Regions from separate parts of the Corynebacterium sphenisci DSM 44792 genome, predicted to be linked through region 3. Evidence: riboswitches for the same ligand, from Rfam matches in the RefSeq annotation. Region 3 holds a riboswitch; each other region holds the start of a gene.
The links. Region 3 has a riboswitch for thiamine pyrophosphate ahead of thiD (bifunctional hydroxymethylpyrimidine kinase/phosphomethylpyrimidine kinase). Riboswitches for the same ligand answer to the same signal wherever they lie in the genome.
Positions count from the first base shown of each region.

Region 1 (4,929 bases), 1.0 Mb from region 3:
TCGGTGGGATCCACCCCCACGGTGAGCACCACCACCGGCAACCCGATGGCCAGCACCCGGAGGAAAATCGCGGCCGCCAGGTGCAGCGAGTTGTCGGTGACCCGGATGAGCAGCAGGCTGAAGTGCTCCGCCCCGCCGGGGCTGCCGTAGAGCGCCATCGAGATGGCGGTCACCGGGGCGGCGGCGAGCACCGGCCAGCCGCGGCGGAGCAGCCGCACCGGGCCCACCCCGCACAGCGGGGCGGCGACCAGGGTGCAGCCCAGGGCGACCAGGGCCGAGACGATGTCGATGGAGAGCAGCAGCGGGGTGGTCAGCAGGATCAGCCCGGCCACCCGGGTCACCGGGTTGATCCCGGCGAGGATCCCGCCGGCGGGGCGGGCGGGCGCGGCTGCGCCGGGGGCGCTCATGCCGCCGCCCCGATCGCCGGCCGGCCCACCCCGGCCAGATCCAGCACCCGGTCGCCCAGGGCGGTCACCAGCAGCGGATCGTGGGTGATGGAGACCACCGCCACGCCCTCCTCGGCGAGTTCGCGCAGCAGCGCGGCGAGTTCCGCGAAGGTGCGCCGGTCCTGGCCGAAGGTGGGTTCGTCGAGCAGCACCACCTTCGGGGCGCAGGCCAGCACCGTGGCCACGGACAGCCGGCGCTTCTCCCCGCCGGAGAGGGTGAACGGGTTCGCCGCGGCGAGGTGGTCCAGCCGCAGCCGGGCCAGCAGCTCCTCCGCCCGGTCCGCGGCGACCCGTTCCGGCAGGCCCAGCAGCCGCGGGGAGAGCCGCAGCTCCTCGGCCACCGTGCCGGTGACGAACTGGTGCTCGGGGGCCTGGAAGACGGTGCCGATCCGCCCGGCCAGGGCGCGGGAGGACCAGTGCCCGGGCCGCCGCTCGGGACCGGTTCCCCGGCCCCGGCGGGCCCATGGTCCGCGGCGGCGGCGGGGCGCGGCCCCGGCGGCGAGCCCGGGGGCGGCGAGCACCCGCCCGCCGAGCGGCTCCAGCAGGCCGCCGAGGGTGAGCGCCAGGGTGGATTTGCCCACCCCGTTGGGGCCGGTGACGCAGGTCGCGGCACCGGCCGGGATGGCCAGGTCGATGCCGGTGCGCACCGGCTGGGCGAGGCCCTCCACCCGGTGCCCGACGGTCAGGTCCTCGGCGACCAGGGCCGCCTCGGCGTCGGCGGGCGCGGGCCGGGCCGCGCCGATCGCCGGGGGCGGTCCGGGCACCCACACCCCGGCGGCGCGCAGCCGGTCGCCGTGCTCGGCGAGCACCCGCGCCGGCGGCCCGTCGGCGTCGATCCCGCCGGCGCCGACCACGATCACCCGGTCCACCACGTCCATCCACGCCGCCACCCGGTGCTCCACCACGATGAGGGTGGCCCCGGTGGCGTCCGCGGCGCGGATCACCGCGTCCCGCAGCGCGGGCACCGCGGCCGGGTCGATGTTCGCGGTCGGCTCGTCCAGGGCGATGATCCGCGCCCCCATGGCGAGCACCCCGGCCAGCGCCAGGCGCTGCTTCTGGCCCCCGGACAGCCGGGTGGTGGGGTGCTCCCCGGGCAGGCGCAGGCCCACCAGCTCGAGGCAGGCGCCGATCCGGCGGCCGATTTCGGCCCGGTCCACGCCGAGGTTCTCCGCCCCGAAGGCCACGTCATCGGCGACCCGGGCGGAGATGACCTGCGAGTCGGGGTCCTGCAGCACCAGGCCCACCTCCCCGCGGGCGGCGTCCGCCGGGGCCCCGAAAACCCGCAGCTCCCCGGTGGCCTCGCCCTCGTCGGCGCCGCCGAGCACCCCGGCGATCGCGGCGAGCAGGGTCGATTTGCCCGCGCCGGAGGCGCCGAGCACCAGCACCCGCTCCCCGGGTTCGATGGTGAGATCCACCTCCCGCAGCACCGGCGCGGCGCGGCCGGCGTGCCGCCAGCCGAACCCGCGGGCGGCCACCGCCGGGGGGCCGCTCACACCAGCTCCCGGGCTTCCCGGCCGGCGGCGAAGCGGTCCAGGGCCCCGGTGCGGGCCAGCGCCCGGGTCAGGCCCAGGCCGAGCAGCCCGGCGAGCACCGCCCCGGACAGCAGCACGCAGGCGCCGTAAATCAGGTTGAACTCCAGGGATTTGGCGAGGTTGCCGGAGGTGAACAGCTCCAGGATGATCGCGCCCACCCCGGCGCCGGCCCCGGTGGCCAGCGCCGCGGCGAGGCCGAAACGGCGGTAGAGCAGGATCGCGAGCACCAGTTCCGCGCCGAGGCCCTGGGCCAGCCCCGAATAGAGCACCGAGATGCCCCACTGGTTGCCGACCGCCGCGGAGACGCCCGCGGCGAGCACCTCCACGAACAGGGCGGCGCCGGGTTTGCGGATGATCAGCCCGCCGAGGGTGCCGCCGAGCAGCCAGACGCCGATGAACAGCCCGCCCAAACCGGGGGTGAAGGCGTCGAGGAAACCGTAGCCGGCGCCGCCGATGAGGTTCCAGGCGACGAAGACCACGCCCACGGCGACGCCGAGCACGGCGGCGGTGACGATGTCCACGATCCGCCAGCGCAGCCGCGGCGGCGCCCCCCGCCGGGCACCGGGGTCCGGGGGCGCGGCCGTGGTCCGCGGGTCGGGTCCGGCCAGGCCGGCCCCGTGGTGGTGTTCGATGTTCATCCGCTGTGTCCTCCAGGGTCGTCTTCTCGTGGAGGCACGGCCGCCGCGGCACCGCGCCCCGCGCCCGCCGCGCGACCCGGGGGTCCGCGGCCGGGCCCGCGGGGGCGGGCCGGTTGCTCCCTGCGCCGGCATTACCCGGATCAGGTTCGACGGTCGAGGGCGGTACGCGCCCTCCTCTCAGCCCCGGCTCCCCGGGGCTCCCGTGCACTGGGCCCGAACCTACCGCATCGGCGCCCGGGGCGCGCGGCGGCCGCCCCGGCGCGCGCGGCCGGCCGCGCCCGCTCCCCCGCCGGCCGCCCCCGCCCGGCGCGGGCCCGGCGGACTAATAGAGTCTGGAGGCCATGAGCGATGCACCGCAGCCCGGCGTCCCCGCCGCCGACGACCCGCAGCTGGCCGCCGCCGCCCGGATCGCCCAGCGCGAGGCCCGGCCCACCCGCGCCCAGTGGCTCGGCGGGATCGCCGTGATCATCGCCCTGCAGACCCTGGGCCGGATCTGGGTGCTCGCCGGGCGCACCTTCTACTGGGACGACTTCATCATCGTCGCCGGCGGGCACGACCACCCCTGGTGGTCGCCCTCCTTCTGGGCGCAGCCCCATGACGGGCATTTCGCGCCCCTGGCCTTCCTGCTGCAGGCCGCGGTGAACGCGCTGGCGCCCTGGCAGTGGTGGCTGCCGGCGACGCTGATGGTGCTCGGCCAGGTGGCGGTGTCGCTGATGGTGGCCCGGGCGGTGCACGCCATCGCCGGGCGCAGCTGGCAGGGCCTGGCCACCGCGGCGATCATCTGCTGGACCCCGCTGACCCTGCCCGGGGCGACCTGGTGGTCGGCGGCGGCGAACGCGCTGCCGATGCAGGCGGCCCTGGCCTGGTGGGTGGCCCTGGGGGTGCGCGCCACGGTGCGCCACGATCCGGCGGCGACCTCGCCGCGGATGGTCGCCCGGGCCACCGCGGTGCTGCTGGTGGCGCTGGCCTTCTTCGAGAAGTCCCTGGCGATCGTGCCGGTGGCCGGGGCGATCGCCGCCTCGGTGGCCTACCTGGAGCGGCGCCGGGTGCGCCCGGCCTGGCGGCGCGGCCGGCCGCTGTGGCTGCCCGGGCTGGCGGTCACCGTCGCCTGGGGGGTGCTCTACCTGGTGATCGCCGCCCGGGACGCCCGGGAGGCCTCCGGGGAGCCCCGGATCGAGCTGGTGCTCTCCGGGCTGGGCCAGGTGCTCGCCGCCCTGGCCGGCGGGCCCTGGCAGTGGCAGCGCTGGGCGCCCGGGCAGGCCTGGGCGGACGCCCCGGCGGCGCTGGTCACCACCGGGGCGGTGCTGGTGCTGCTCTCCGCTGCGGTGGCGATCCACCGGGACTGGCGGGCCTGGGCGCCGCTGGCGGCCGGGTTCGGCTACCTGATGGTCGTGCTCGCCGCGATGACCTGGGTGCGCTCCGGGGAGGGCACCGCCGCCGAGCTGGCGAAGACCCTGCACTACTACGGGGACGCGGCGATGGTGATCGGCTTCGCCCTGGCGGCGGCCTGGTCGGACCGGGTGCATCCGCTGCCGCGGCGCTCCCGCTACCTGGTGCTCGCCCTGGGCGCGCTGCTCGCGGCCTCCTCCCTGGCCTCGGTGGCCGGCTATCGGCAGGCCTGGTCCGATGACGTCACCGGGGACTGGCTGGCCACCACCCGGGCGGGCCTCGCCGCGGCGGACCCGGCCACCCCGGTGCTCAACCAGGCGGTGCCCCTGGAGGTGCTGCTGCCGGTGGTGCAGCCGCGCAACACCTACCACTGGGTGTTCTCCGATCTGCGGGACCGGCCGCCCTTCGGCCGGTGGACCGACCGGCCGCGGATGTTCGACGTCACCGGGCGGCTCATCGACGCCGAGGTCACCCCGGTGGCCCGGCTGCGCGCCGACGGGGGCTGCGCCACCGCGCTCACCGTCGGCCCGGACGGCACCGGCGCCCTGGACGTGGGCCTGGACGAGATCATCACCATCGACGACTGGGTGGTGGAGTTCAACGCGATGGCCTCCTCCCCGATGGAGGTGCGCCTGGCGCTGCCGAACCCCTTCCAGGACGTCGACCAGACCTACGCCGCCTCCACGGTGGTGCCGGTGGGCGCCGAACCGCGCCGGCTGTGGGCCACCGTCGGCGGCGGCGGCAACATCCTGCGGGTGGTGGTGCGCGACGCCGACCCGGGCGCGGAGCTGTGCATCGGCGCCGGCGGGGTGGGCCCGCTCACCCCGGCCGGCTGAGCCCGCGCCGCCGCGCCCCGCGGGCGCCGATCGGGGGGCGAATGCCCGCCGCTGCTGAAAATGTCCTAAGATTTCGGGAAACACGTCC
Region 1 is NZ_CP009248.1:820,026-824,954, reverse strand. Features, by position in the region: gene CSPHI_RS03745 (energy-coupling factor transporter transmembrane component T family protein) at 1-407, opposite strand, end outside; gene CSPHI_RS03740 (ABC transporter ATP-binding protein) at 404-1,939, opposite strand; gene CSPHI_RS03735 (ECF transporter S component) at 1,936-2,616, opposite strand; TPP riboswitch at 2,731-2,823, opposite strand; gene CSPHI_RS03730 (DUF2339 domain-containing protein) at 2,958-4,841, shown strand.
Region 1: it holds a riboswitch for thiamine pyrophosphate, as region 3 does, so the genes downstream of both, CSPHI_RS03735 (ECF transporter S component) here and thiD (bifunctional hydroxymethylpyrimidine kinase/phosphomethylpyrimidine kinase) in region 3, are expected to answer to the same signal.

Region 2 (4,929 bases), 610 kb from region 3:
GCCCAGGGCCGGGATGCCCATGGCGTGCATGATCGCGATCCCGGAGGTGTCCAGCCCCGCCTTGCGGATGTTGCCGAGCAGGATGTCGTTGAGGAAGATGTTGCCGAAGCCCACCGGGATGTACATGTAGGTGGTGGTCAGGCCGAAGGTCATGATGCAGGCCACCAGCCGGCGGTCCAGGCGCATCCGGTTGAACACGGTCAGCAACGGCGGGATGATCAGCGGGATGAAGGCGATGTGCACCGGGATCAGGTTCTGGCTCATCACCGACATGGCCAGGATCCCGGCGAGCATCCCCCATTTCGTGGCCGCCACCGCGGCGCGCCGCGCCCCCGGGGATTCCACGCCGAGCCGGCCGATCAGCCATTCGGCGAGCAGCCGGGGCAGCCCGGAGCTGGCCACCGCCATCGCGAAGGCGCCGAGCAGGGCGTAGCTGAGCGCGATTTTCGCGCCCCCGGACAGGCCCTCCTGGAAGGCGACCATGGTGCCGTCCAGGCCCAGGCCGCCGAGCAGCCCGCCGACCAGGGCCCCGGTGAACAGGGCGAGCACCACGTGCACGCGGGCGACGGCGAGGATGAGCATCACCAGGACGGCGACCAGCACGGCGTTCATGCGTCAACCCTAAAACACGCCGGCGCGACCCAGGGGAGAATCCCCGCCCGCGCGGGGCGGATGAGGCCGGGATCACCTCGGGGGCTCCCCCGCCGGCTAGCCGCCGAGGGCGTCGCGCAGCCCCCGGGCCGCCGCCCGCGGGTCGGCGGCCTGGGTGATGGCGCGCACCACCACCACCCGCTCCGCGCCCCGGGCGCGCAGCCCGGCCACCCGCCCGGCGTCGACGCCGCCGATCGCGAACCAGGGTTTGCCGGCGGCCGCGGCCAGCTCCGCGGCCCGGGCTACCATCGCCGGGCCGACCGGGGCCCGTCCGGGTTTGGTGGGGGTGGCCCACACCGGGCCGATCACCGCGTAGTCGATCCCCGGGTCGGCGAGGGATTCGGCGAACATCGCCTCGGTGCGGTTGGAGCGGCCGAGCAGCACATCCGGGCCGAGCAGCGCCCGGGCCTGGGCGGTGGTGAGATCGCCCTGGCCCACGTGGAAGACGTCCGCGCCGGTGAGCGCGGCGACGTCGGCGCGATCGTTGACCGCGAAGAGCCGGCCGTGCTCGGCGGCGACGGCGCCGAGCAGCCGCACCGCCTCGATTTCGGCGCGGGCCTCGATGGCCTTGTCGCGCAGCTGGATGATGTCCACGCCCCCGGCGTAGGCGGCGTGCAGGAAATCCTCCAGGTCCCCGGTGGCGGTGCGCGCATCGGTGCACAGGTACAGGCGGGCCCCGGCGAGCAGGCGTTCGCGGCGGGCGCGCAGCTCCGGGTCCGGGGCGGGCGGGGACCAGATGCTACTCATGTTGCCTATAGTAGGGGCCGATATCCGCGGGAGCCCGGTACCGGGCTGAGAGGGCCCCGGGGGCCGACCGCAGAACCTGACGCGGGTCATGCCGCCGGAGGAAGGATGACCATGGTCGACCATGCCGCAACCAGCCGCACCGCCGCCGCAGCCGGCGGGCCCGACCATGACGTGATCGTGGTCGGCGCCGGGATCATCGGCCTGGCCACCGCCCGGGAGCTGCTCCGCCGCGGCCGGGGGGTCACCGTCGTCGACCCGGATCCGGTCTCCGGGGCGTCCCGGGCGGCCGCCGGGATGCTCGCGCCGGTCGCCGAGGTGGTCTGGGACCAGCCGGCGCTCTACCCGCTGATGGTCGAATCCGGGCGCCGCTGGCCGGGGCTGGCCGCCGCCGTGGCCGCCGAATCCGGCCGGGAGGTCGGCTACCTGGCGAACGCCACCCTGGTCTGCGCCGGGGACGCCGCGGATCGCCGGCACCTCACCGAGCTCGCCGGGCTGCAGCGGGATCTCGGCATGGCGGCGGAGCCGATCCCCGCCGCCGAGGCGCGCCGGCGGGAACCCGCCCTGGGCCCGGGCTGCGTCGGCGCGGTGCACCTGCCCGGCGACCACCAGGTCGACCCCCGCCGCTTCTGCGCCGCCCTGCTCGAGCTCCTCGGCCCCCGGGTGCGCCGGGCCCGGGTGGCCGGGGTGACCTTCGCCGGGGACCGGGCCACCGGGGTGCGCCTGGCCGACGGAACCGAACTGCGCGGCGCCGAGGTGCTGCTCGCCGCGGGCCTGGGCATCGGGGACATCGCCGGGGCGCCGCCGGAGGTGGCCGCCGCGCTGCGCCCGGTGCACGGCGAGGTGCTCCGGCTGCAGGTCCCGGAGCGGCTGCGTCCGCTGCTCACCCGCACCATCCGCGGGGTGGTGCACGGTCGCCCGGTGTACCTGGTGCCCAGGGCCGACGGCACCGTGGTGCTCGGCGCCACCTCCCGCGAGGACGCCCTGCCCGGGGTGCTCGCAGGCGGGGTGGAGCAGCTGCTCCGCGACGCCCGCCGGCTGGTGCCCGCGGTGGCCGAGCTGGAGCTGGTGGAGACGATCGCCCGGGCCCGGCCCGGCTCCCCCGACGACGCCCCGCTGATCGGCCGGATCGGCCCGGGGCTGAGCGTCTCCGCCGGCTACTTCCGGCACGGCATCCTGCTCACCGCGCTCGGCGCCGCCCTCGGCGCGGACGCGGTGACCGGCGCCCCGCCGGATCCCCGGTTCGCCGCCGCCATCGACCCCACCCGCTTCCCGACAAGGAGGAACGAGACCCCATGACCCTCACCGTCAACGGGCGGCCGCATCCGGCGGCGCCCGGAGAGACCCTGCTCGACCTGGTGGCCGGCTGGACCGGCCGCGACCTCGGCTCCGACGGGGCGCCCGCCGACGGCCGGCCGCTGGGCGTCGCCGTCGCCGTGGACGGCGCGGTGGTGCCGCGCGCCCGCTGGGCGGCGACCCCGGCCGCCGGCGCGGTGGACATCGTCACCGCGGTGCAGGGGGGCTGACATGGCGCACGTCGACGAACCCCTGCGGATCGGGGATCTGGAGCTGGGCTCCCGGCTCATCATGGGCACCGGCGGGGCGACCAGCCTGGAGGTGCTCGGCCGGGCCCTGGTCGCCTCCGGCACTCAGCTGACCACCGTGGCGATGCGCCGGGTCGACGCCGGCGGGCGCGGCGGCGTCTTCGAGCTGCTGCACGGGCTCGGCATCGCGGTGCTGCCGAACACCGCCGGCTGCTACACCGCCCGGGACGCGGTGCTCACCGCCCAGCTGGCCCGGGAGGCCCTGGAGACGGACCTGGTGAAGCTGGAGGTGATCGCCGACGAGGACACCCTGCTGCCGGACCCGGTGGAGCTGGTCGACGCCGCCGACCGGCTGGTCGCCGACGGGTTCACCGTGCTGGCCTACACCAACGACGACCCCGCGCTGGCGAAGCGCCTGGAGGAGCTCGGCTGCGCCGCGGTGATGCCCGCGGGGGCCCCGATCGGCACCGGGCTGGGCATCCTCAACCCGCACAACATCGAGCTCATCGCCGACCGCGCCGGGGTGCCGGTGATCCTGGACGCCGGGATCGGCACCGCCAGCGAGGCGGCCACCGCGATGGAGCTGGGCTGCGACGCGGTGCTGCTGGCCTCCGCGGTGACCCGCGCCCAGGCCCCGGAGACCATGGCCGAGGCCTTCCGGCACGCCGTCGCCGCCGGCCGGCTGGCCCGGCTGTCCGGGCGGATCCCGCGGCGCCGGCTGGCCCGGGCCTCCTCCACCTTCGAGGGCCTGGTCACCGGGGGCCGGGAGGACGAGTCGCTGTGAGGGCCCTGGTCGAGCCGGGCCCGCCGCTCACCGACGCCGAGGCCGCCCGCTACGCCCGGCACCTCAGCCTGCCCGGGCTGGGCCCGCTCGGCCAGCGCCGGCTGCGCGCGGCCCGGGTGCTGGTGGTCGGCGCCGGGGGCCTGGGCTCGCCGATCCTGGCCTACCTCGGCGCCGCCGGGGTCGGCCGGCTCACCGTCATCGACGATGACGTGGTCGAGGAGTCGAACCTGCAGCGCCAGGTGCTGCACCGCGCCGCCGACCTCGGCCGGCCGAAGGCGGAGTCCGCCGCCGACGCGGTGCGCCGGCTGGATCCGGCGGCGCGGGTCACCCCGGTGGTGGGCCGGCTCACCGCGGACAACGCCGCGGCGCTGTTCGCCGACCATGATCTGGTGCTCGACGGGGCGGACAACTTCGCCACCCGCTACCTCGTCGCCGACGCCGGCGAGCTCACCGGCACCCCGGTGGTGTGGGGCACCATCGACCGCTACGCCGGGCAGGTGTCGGTGTTCTGGCCCGGGGAGGGCCCGCTGCTGCGGGATCTCTACCCGGAGCAGCCGGATCCGGATTCGGTGCCCTCCTGCGCCGCCGGCGGGGTGCTCGGCGCCCTGGTCGGCCTGGTCGGCTCCACCATGGCGGTGGAGGCCCTGAAGGTGCTCGCCGGAGTCGGGGAACCAGCGGTGGGCCGGCTGCTGCTCATCGACGCCCTCGCCGCGCGCACCCGGGAACTGGCCTTCGCCCCGGACCCGGACCGGACGCCGGCGACCGCGCTCGCGGAGGTCGGCGCCGCCTGCCCCGCCACGGCGGCCCCCGCACCGGAGCCGGCGCCGGCCGCGGTGGGCGCCACGGCGCTGGCGGCGGAGCTGGCCGGCCCCGCCGCGCCCGTCGTGGTCGATGTGCGGGATCCGGGGGAACGGGCGGAGCTGCCCATTCCCCCGGCGCGCCCGGTTCCGCTGGCGACGATCCTGGTCGAGGGCTGGGCGGCGCTGGCGGGCCTGCCCGGCTGCGCCGGGGACCGGCCGGCCCCGGTGGTGCTGGCCTGCCGCTCCGGGGCGCGATCGGCCCGTGCGCTCGCGGCGCTGGCCGCGGACCCGGCGACCCCCGCGGCGGCGGCGCCACGGGTGCTCGCCGGGGGCGCGCTGGCCTGGGCCGCCGGACCGGGCGCCGGCTGAGCGTTCAGCGCCGCCCGGCCCGCGCCGCGTCGATCAG
Region 2 is NZ_CP009248.1:1,217,696-1,222,624, reverse strand. Features, by position in the region: gene CSPHI_RS05615 (Na+/H+ antiporter family protein) at 1-612, opposite strand, end outside; gene thiE (thiamine phosphate synthase) at 709-1,398, opposite strand; TPP riboswitch at 1,415-1,518, shown strand; gene thiO (glycine oxidase ThiO) at 1,510-2,694, shown strand; gene thiS (sulfur carrier protein ThiS) at 2,691-2,921, shown strand; gene CSPHI_RS05595 (thiazole synthase) at 2,923-3,723, shown strand; gene CSPHI_RS05590 (ThiF family adenylyltransferase) at 3,720-4,892, shown strand; gene CSPHI_RS05585 (1-deoxy-D-xylulose-5-phosphate synthase) at 4,897-4,929, opposite strand, start outside.
Region 2: it holds a riboswitch for thiamine pyrophosphate, as region 3 does, so the genes downstream of both, thiO (glycine oxidase ThiO) here and thiD (bifunctional hydroxymethylpyrimidine kinase/phosphomethylpyrimidine kinase) in region 3, are expected to answer to the same signal.

Region 3 (4,929 bases):
GAACAGGTCATGTGCGTCCGAAGCGGTCATGCGCCCAGGCACCTCCTCATCGCGACCATGCCGTCCCGGACCCGGGACTTCACCGCCGATACCCCGATACTCAGGCGCGTCGCGATCTGCGACTGCGTCAACCCCCGGAAATAGGCCAGCTCCAGCACCTCGCGCTGACGCGCGGTGAGCTGCTCCAGGCACCAGGCCACGGTCCCCCGCTCCTCCGCGCGCAGCAGGCCCGCGTCGGCCGGGTCGTCGGCGACGATCGCCGCGTCGAGCTGCGCGGCGCGGTCCGCGCGACGGCGCCCGGCCTCGATCGCGCGCACCGCGTCGACGGCCCTCCGGTGCGCGATGGCCAGCAGCCAGCCGGCCACCGAACCGCGGCCGTCGCGGAAGCCCGCGGCGGAGTCCCACACCGACAGCCAGGTGTCCTGGGCGACGTCCTCCGCCAGGGCGGGGTCGCCGACGACGCGCAGCGCCATCCCGTACACGCGGGATCCGTAGAGGTCGTAGAGGCGGGCGAAGGCGGCGCGGTCGCCGGCGGCGACCTCGTGGACGAGCTCCGCGGCGCCGGCGTCATCGGGACGCGCCGGGGCTGCGGGATTCGGGCCCGGGGGCTCGGGGGAAAACGGGGGCACTGGGCTCCTGGGGATAGCACCGGGCCGGGGCCCCGACCCGGCGAGTCCGGGACGGCGGCCGGCGGAGGGCGCCGGCGCCACGGGGCGGGATCGCCCCGGGGCACGGCGCCGTCCGGGGCGCGGTGCGGTCGAGCGTAGCCGGTGCCCGCACCCGGCCCACCCCCGGCGCCGCCCGGGGCCGGGCGGATCCGGTCCCCGAGGCGACCTCGATCGATAAAGGTGATGTATCCATTTTTTTGACAAACCCATCCCTCGGGGCGTCGGCTCCGAACACCCTGTGACGATGGCGCCCGGCGACGGGTTCCCTCGGATATGCCGCGACCCCGACTCGGGGCCGCACCGCACGACCCCCACGGCCGGGGCACCCCGGCCGGAACACAGGAGACACCCCATGAAGATCACCCGACGCCCCCTCACCGCCGCCGCGCTCGTCGCCGCCGCCCTCACCATGGGCGCCTGCGCCACCGACGGCGACGGCGCCGAGGAGACCACCGCGGCCTCCACCGCGACCTCCACCATGACCGGCTCCGAGTCGGAGTCCGCCGACGCCGGCGCCGACGGCTCCGGCCCCGCCGGCCCCGGCTGCGCCGCCTACGCCGAGGCCCACCCGGACGGCCCGGCCTCGCTCGGCGTCATCGCCGACCAGAACATCGTCGAGGCGGTGCCGAACATCCCCGAGCTGTCCACGCTCACCGCGGCGCTCACCGGCGGGCTCAACCCGGACGTGAACCTGGTCGCCACCCTCGAGGGCGGCGAGTGGACCATCTTCGCGCCCACCGACGAGGCCTTCGCCAAGGTCGACGACGCGACCATCGAGAAGCTCAAGACCGACGCGGACCTGCTCTCCGCCGTGCTCACCTACCACGTGGTCGACGGCCAGGCCGGCCTGGACATGGTCGACGGCGAGCACGTCACCGTGCAGGGCGAGAAGGTCACCGTGACCATCGACGGCGAGGAGATGACCGTCAACGACGCGAACATCGCCTGCGGCGGCATCACCACCGCCAACGCCACCGTGTACCTCATCGACACGGTCCTGCTGCCCCCCATGTAGTCCCGGACCGACCAGCCCAGCACCACCGAACCTAAGGATCACCCCCATGCGCACCATCGCACGCATCACCACCGCCGTCGTCGGCGCCGCCGGCGCCACGGCGCTGCTCGGAGCCGGCCTCGCCGGCGCCGCCGAGGGCCTGCCCGGCCTCGACGGCCTGCCCGAGCTGCCCGACATGGGCTCCGGCTCCGCCGAGCTGCCCGAGCTGCCCGACATGGGCTCCGGCTCCGCCGAGCTGCCCGGCGACGCGGACGGGGCCGGCGACGCCGGTTCCGCCGACATCGCCGGCATGCTCTCCGATCTGGACGTCTCCGGGCCCGTCGACGGCCTCGACGTCGCCGGCGCGCTGCCCGGCACCGAGGTCCACCGCGGGGCGGCGCACGCCGCCGCCGACGACGCCATCGCCCTCGGCATCGCCGCCGGCGGCGGCGTCGCCGAGGCCCATGCGGCCAACACCTCCGGCCCGGCGGCGATCGCCGTCGGCGAGGGCGCCGAGGCGCATGTGCACGGGGTCTCCCCCGGCCTCGCCATCGGCATCGCCGGCCCGGACAGCGCCGCGCACGTGCCCGGCGATGAGCCGGCCACCTGCTCCGGCCAGGCCGCCTTCGCCGGCGACTTCCAGACCCTCACCGGATGCGTCGCCGCCGGCGGGACCATGACGCCGATCGACATCACCCCGGACGCCGGCCGCTAACCGCCGGCACCGCACCCGCCGCCCCGGCGGCGCGGCCGCCGGCCGGGGCGCAGGGTGCCTCCGCCCCCGGCCGGCGCCCCCGCCGCCGGGACCGCCGGGCCGCCGACGCCGCCCGGGCACCGCATGGTGCCCGGGCGGCGTCGCCGTGCCGGGGCGCCCGTCCCCCCCCAGTCCGGCCGCGGCACGGGCGCTTCCGGCCCCCGACAGCGCAGCAGGCCAGGGCGGATCCGCCCTGGCCTGCTTCTTTGGCTCCCCCAACTGGATTCGAACCAGTAACCCTTCGATTAACAGTCGAATGCTCTGCCGTTGAGCTATGGGGGAATGGCGTCGCCGCGGGACGGTGCCCGCGCAACGGATGATCACTCTACCGAGCCCCCGACGACGGGACAAATCCGCAGTTCACACGGGGTTCCCGGCCCCGGCGGAGGCGGCGGCGGCCACCGGGGGGCGGGGGATCGCTATGGTGGGCTGCGACACGGGGTGCCCGGGAGCGGCCCGGGCTGAGAACACACCCGTCGAACTTGATCCGGTTAGCACCGGCGAAAGGATGGTCATCCATGACTGCACCCATGCCCGACGACGCCCGCGGCGCCGCCCCGGCGAGCCCCACCGCGGACATCTCCGCCCCCGCCCCCGGCCGGGTGGCCGGCCGCCCCCCGCGGGTGCTGTCCATCGCGGGCACCGATCCCACCGGCGGCGCCGGGGTGCACGCCGATCTCAAGGCCTTCGCCGCCTGCGGGGCCTACGGCATGGCCGCGGTGACCGTGCTGGTGGCGCAGAACACCGTCGGCGTGCGGGACCTGCACGTGCCCCCGGCGGCCTTCCTCCGCGCCCAGCTGGACGCGGTCTCCGACGACGTCGCCGTCGACGCGGTGAAGCTGGGCATGCTCTACTCCGCGGAGCTCATCGGCGTGGTCTCCGACTGGCTGGCCGAGGTCGACCCCCCGGTGGTGGTGCTGGACCCGGTGATGGTGGCCACCTCCGGGGACCGGCTGCTCGACGCCGCGGCGGAGCGGGCCCTCGCCGGGCTGCTCGACCGGGTGCACCTGGTCACCCCGAACGTGCCGGAGCTGGCGGTGCTCGCCGGCGCGGAGCCGGCCGGGGACTCCGCGGGCCTGCTCGAGCAGGCCCGCGCGGTCGCCGCCCGGCATGACGTGGCGGTGCTGGCCAAGGGCGGGCACCTGCCCGGGGCGGAGGTGCTCGACGCCCTGGTCTCCCCGGACGGGTCGGTCGCCGAATTCACCGCCGCCCGGGTGGACACCACCTGCACCCACGGCACCGGCTGCTCCCTCTCCGCGGCGATCGCGGCGCTGTGGCCGCGCACCGGGGACCCGGCCGCGGCGGTGCGGCGGGCGAAGCGCTGGCTGACCGAGTCCCTGACGCACGCCGATGAGCTGGCGGTGGGCCGCGGGCACGGGCCGGTGCACCATTTCGCCGGGATGTGGGCGCGCGGCCTGGAGCCGACCCGGCCGCTGGACCTGATGGACTCCTGGTGGGCGGGGATCGCCGGTATCCGGGAGGCCATCGACGAACTGCCCTTCCTCCACGGCCTGGCCGCCGGGGATCTCGCGGCGGAGGACTTCGGCTGGTACCTGGCCCAGGACGCGCTGTACCTCAACGGCTACGCCCGGGCCCTGGCGGCCACCGCGGCGAAGGCGCCCACCCAGGCCGAGCAGATGTTCTGGGCGCGCAGCGCCCATGACGCGATCGCGGTGGAGATGGACCTGCACCGCTCCTTCATCGGGGAGGCCGCCGGGGCGGCGGCCCCGGAGCCCTCGGCGGTGACCCGCGCCTACGTGGACCACCTCCTCGCCGCGGCGGTGCACGGCACCTACGGGGAGGCGGTGGCCGCGGTGCTGCCCTGCTTCTGGCTCTACCAGGACACCGGCTCCCGGCTGGTCGACCGCGCCCACGAGGGGCACCCCTACCGGGAGTGGCTGGAGACCTACGCGGACGAGGAGTTCGCGGACGCCACCCGGGAGGCGATCCGGATCTGCGCGGAGGCCGCGGCGGCGGCGACCCCCGCGGAGCGGGCCGCGATGGAGACCGCCTTCCGGCTCTCCTCCCGGCATGAGCTCGAGTTCTTCGCCGAGCCGGTGCGCCGGCACGACCGCGGCTGAGCGGCGCGCGGCCGCGGGGATTAGGGTCGATGATATGAACACAAAACCCGAGTCCCCGCTCCCCGCGCCCGAGCGCGGGGACGGCTCGCGCATCGTGCGCGGCATCATCGCCCGGGCCAAGGGCGCCCCGGTGGAGTCCGTCGAGGTGGTGGTGCCCGCCCCGGGCCCCCATGACGTGGTGGTGCGGGTGGACGCCTGCGGCGTCTGCCACACCGACCTCGCCTACCGCGACGGCGACATCGACGACTCCTTCCCCTTCCTGCTCGGCCACGAGGCCGCCGGGGTGGTCGCCGAAATCGGCGAGGCCGTCGAACATGTCGCGGTCGGCGATTTCGTGGTGCTCAACTGGCGGGCGGTGTGCGGCGAATGCCGCGCCTGCCGCCGCGGCGAGCCGAAGTACTGCTTCGACACGCACAACGCCTCGAAGCCGAT
Region 3 is NZ_CP009248.1:1,829,085-1,834,013, forward strand. Features, by position in the region: gene CSPHI_RS08275 (anti-sigma factor) at 1-30, opposite strand, end outside; gene CSPHI_RS08280 (sigma-70 family RNA polymerase sigma factor) at 27-629, opposite strand; gene CSPHI_RS08285 (fasciclin domain-containing protein) at 1,021-1,683, shown strand; gene CSPHI_RS08290 (hypothetical protein) at 1,730-2,377, shown strand; tRNA gene CSPHI_RS08295 (tRNA-Asn) at 2,624-2,698, opposite strand; TPP riboswitch at 2,844-2,943, shown strand; gene thiD (bifunctional hydroxymethylpyrimidine kinase/phosphomethylpyrimidine kinase) at 2,935-4,497, shown strand; gene CSPHI_RS08305 (S-(hydroxymethyl)mycothiol dehydrogenase) at 4,532-4,929, shown strand, end outside.